Regions from separate parts of the Bacillus cereus group sp. Bce041 genome, predicted to be linked through region 1. Evidence: predicted binding sites of a transcription regulator. Region 1 holds the regulator's gene; the other holds the start of a gene.

Region 1 (2,210 bases):
TGAAGGCTCTTTCTCTTTCATCGTACGTGCAGCATGAGGCTGTACTCTTTCACTTAATACCGGTAATGCTTGACCATTTTCAAATTGATACCAATCGCGCGCTCCTTTTCTAAGCCTTTCCATATCAATTGTTTGCATCTCTGTCACTGCACCAAGAACGATATTTTGCATCGATAACACATCTACACCATACACGTAAGCAAGTGTTATAACGCAGTCTCTCACTTGATCTGTAATCGCCTTTTTAGGAACAAGAGCGGACAATCCATCTACAAATAAAGAGAAATCAAAGAAATCATTCCAAACTTTCGGAGCGTCTCCCTTCTCGTTACTTGGCATAGTTGTCGTTTTTGGAATACGAAGGTCTTCTTGCGCATGCTCAAGTTGTCCTGGATTAAACGAACCAAACACATCATTGAAAGAACGCGTAACATTTTCATAAGAAGCAAAATCAAATTCTTCTTCTAAGAAATATTGCTTTACTTGATTATATTTTGTCCTGCTCAATCGATTGTATAAAAAGATACTTAAAACAATATCATCAAAAAACTGCTTCGGAGATAAAGGTGGTTGCAACTCATATATGAACATTCGAATATCTTTTTCTTTCTTAATATATACCTTCAAAAGCCCAATTGCCTCTAACTTTACTCGTTCCTCATATACTTCAGGAAGTTGCATTTGCATAGTCACCATAAGGGAATGATGCGTATTCTCTTTTCCAAATACACGATCTTGCTCAAGCTCTCCCCATAGTGTCATGTATAAGCTAAAAGCTCTACTACCTATTAACGGCTGATACAACATCGTTAACACTTTTCGGTCGTAATTGTGCAGTAGTCCTTTCGCACTTACTTTATAACGATCAATCGGCAATAGCTCCATCCATGACTGTTTTTCCATTCTTGCTTTTCCTTTCTCTCATCCAATCTATCCTCTACTTCATTCGTTCTATCTTCATTATATAAATTCTTAGTGAAAAAGAGCTATTAGCTTGCGCTTCTAGCTCTCTTATCCTATTACTTACGGTATGTAAAGAGAATAAAATACAACTTCTACTCTCTTTCTTTTTGCAGTATATCTTTTAATTCTTCAATAAATACATTTAAATCTTTAAATTGACGATATACAGAAGCAAAACGTACGTAAGCAACATCATCAATATCGCGAAGTTCTTCCATAACAATTTCACCAATCATATCACTTTTCACTTCTGATATACCTAAATTACGCAGTTCACGTTCCACGCTTTGTGTTACTTCTTCTAATTGCCTTAAAGATACTGGTCTTTTTTCACACGCTTTAATTAAACCGCGTAAAATCTTTTCTTTATTAAACTCTTCTCGTGTGCCTTCTTTTTTTACAACGATAAGAGGTGACTCTTCTACCCTTTCAAAGGTCGTAAAGCGACTTAAGCAGCTTTCACACTCTCTCCTTCTTCGAATAGAGCGCCCCTCGTCTACCGGACGCGAATCTAACACTCTTGTACCATTATGAGAACAGGATGGACAACGCAATTCATTCACTCCTTTACACTATACTCTTTATTTTTCTCTACTCACTTCACCTAAAATATATATACAATATTATATAACTCATTCTAACTCTCTTACCACTTTAAGTTCCAGCGCATCACTTTATCATCTCATCCTTAAAAATAAGATGGTATATAGGGCACTACCTCATTTGCAAGAGTCCAATTTATTCAACTAACGAGTACGTTATATTTTCCCTTTTTTATAAACTAAAAAAGAGGTGCATTATACACCTCTTTACATTTTAAATCAATTATGTTCTTTTTTAAAGAGCTTTTGTTTCTCTCTGCTTAATTTCGAAGCTACCAGTGCCTCGAGGAAGCTCGATGCTCTCACGCGTTTTCGCGTTTAAACCTTCTGCAATATATTCTGCAGCAACATTTGGATCAATACGATCCCCACAAGTATAAACATCAATACTTGCGTAACCGTGCTCCGGAAAGCTATGAATTGTTAAATGTGATTCTGAGATAATTACTACTCCACTTACACCTTGTGGTGCAAATTTATGGAAAGCAACCTCACGCACTTCAGCACCAGCTCTTAGTGCTGCATCCACAAATAATTGTTCAATATACGGCATGTCATTAAGCTTGTCGAAATCGCAATCCCAAAGTTCAGCGATCACGTGACGACCCATCGTATCCATAGTATCCATTCTACAGTTCCCCCTTG
Region 2 (2,210 bases), on a different contig from region 1:
GTATCCCTCCTAGTTCTATTTGTATATTGTAGCATAGTGGTATGGAACTTTGCATAATTGAATGCCGAAATGTTTGATATAGAGAAGTAGCTATGTTAGTATATGATATTTAGTGGACATATAGTAAAACGATATTGTTTGCGAAATAACGAAAATAAAATCATGGCATAACAACGAGATAAAGTGAAACGTTAATCAGTAAGATTTTTTGTTCATTCCACGACTGATTAGTAGTCAACACCAATCGCACTACCTGCAAATAGCGGGATAAATTTACAGTTGTTGACCTAAAGAATATACGATAAAATAAAATATTGCAGAGAGGTGAAATACATGGATAAAGAATTAGCAAATACAATTTTAGATCAGCTAAAAAATGGTGAAATAAAGGAGTATGTTGTTACGAAAGATGTATTTTATACGTTCAGAGAAGTTGTTGTAAATAGAGAAGACTTTAAGCATTTCATTGGTAACGCACAGCGAGGCGGGCAAGTGATTTATACATATTCAGAAACGCCACGTTCATAAAGGGGAATTTTGATCAGCAGGGCATCTCTCACTGATTAGTAGCCTTTCACCAATCGGACGTTTAATGCGGGATAAATAAAAGATAAAGGAGAGGGGAATTATGGGCGATTTTAAACAAGGCATTTTACCACATTGGGATTATATGTGGAAAGATAGAGCCGGCAATCGATTTATGGGAATGGTTATGTATCCAGAGAAACGAAAATGTTCAGCAAAAATGCTTCAGAAAATAAAAAGAGCATATGAAGAAGCAGTAGAAATTAAAGTAACTGTACAAGTTCGACATACATATCAGTACGTAGAAGGAATGATTGTATACTTTGATGAAGAGGCTCCGGTATGTACAATGATTGATAAAGATGAAAATCCGCATCATATATTTGTAAAAGATATTTTGCGCATTGAGCACTCTGAATAAACTTTTCATAAATAAATTGAAGTTCCATAATAATAATCTTTTTCTATAATAGTTATCTTTTAGTATGTAACGAGAAACGAAAGTATATGTATAATATATTTAATAAGGTAAATTTGATAAATGTAATCGTTTTTTAGAGCAGATTATAGTTTCATATCTGTTCTTTTTTGCGTGATGCTGGAGAAATATATTTCTTCAGCATCTACCGTTTTATGACAAAATATATTGTTAACTTTTTTAAAAATAAGGTTAAATTCGTTGACAACTTTTTTGAAAAGCACTTTATTGACATGAGTTTTAGAATGTTGTTTCATAGTCATTGTATTGAAAAAAAACGGCTATCATGTCGAAAAGTAAAAGTTAAAAAAAGAAAGAATTTATACATATATCTTGTGTCTTATTTTGAAACGTAATACAATATATAGAGAAATCAAGAACAACATATAGAGAATATAGATTTGAGAGGGAGGGTCGGAAATGTTAGTTGCATATGATTCTATGACAGGAAACGTGAAGCGTTTCATTCACAAATTAAATATGCCGGCCGTTCAAATTGATGAAGATCTAGTAATAGATGAAGACTTTATTCTTATTACGTATACAACAGGTTTTGGCAATGTACCAGAACGTGTTTTAGACTTTTTAGAGCGCAATAATGAAAAATTAAAAGGCGTATCTGCAAGCGGCAATCGTAACTGGGGAGACATGTTCGGTGCAAGTGCTGACAAGATTTCTACTAAATATGAAGTGCCTATTGTATCAAAATTTGAGTTATCTGGAACAAATAACGATGTAGAATATTTTAAGGAAAGGGTGCGGGAGATTGCGACACATTGAACTGAATAATGAAATCACGCAAATGCAGGACGGTTTTTATCAGCTTCATAAAGATAAAGAGGCATTAGAAGTCTTTATGGAAGAAGCTAGAGAGAATACCGTTCCTTTTAATAGCGTGGCAGAGCGAATGGAGTATATGAAAGAACATGATTACTATTACAACGTTCTGGACGAGTATAGCTTGGAGGAAGTAGAGGAAGTATATAACATCGCTTATGGTGAAAACTTCGAGTTCCAATCTTATATGGCAGCATCTAAGTTCTACAAAGATTATGCGTTAAAAACGAATGATCAAAAACAATACTTAGAAAGCTATGAAGATCGTGTAGCAATTGTTTCATTATACTTAGGACGCGGTGATGTTTCGAAGGCAAGACAATTCGCAAGCATGATTGTAAAACAAAACTACCAACCAGCGACACCAACC

Evidence for each region. The regulator NrdR, encoded in region 1, represses ribonucleotide reductase genes. The targets are predictions, from matches to a motif close to AACACNATATATNGTGTT.
Region 2: nrdI (class Ib ribonucleoside-diphosphate reductase assembly flavoprotein NrdI) is a predicted target of NrdR. The motif match lies at 1,358-1,375, and genes of this name have one in related genera.

The regions. Positions count from the first base shown of each region.
Region 1 covers NZ_JBQXON010000001.1:819,016-821,225, forward strand. Annotated here, with positions in the region: gene ACUN13_RS04265 (replication initiation and membrane attachment family protein) at 1-903, opposite strand, end outside; gene nrdR (transcriptional regulator NrdR) at 1,056-1,517, opposite strand; gene speD (adenosylmethionine decarboxylase) at 1,801-2,184, opposite strand.
Region 2 covers NZ_JBQXON010000002.1:522,940-525,149, reverse strand. Annotated here, with positions in the region: gene ACUN13_RS08695 (hypothetical protein) at 334-528, shown strand; gene ACUN13_RS08690 (hypothetical protein) at 629-946, shown strand; gene nrdI (class Ib ribonucleoside-diphosphate reductase assembly flavoprotein NrdI) at 1,424-1,783, shown strand; gene nrdE (class 1b ribonucleoside-diphosphate reductase subunit alpha) at 1,770-2,210, shown strand, end outside.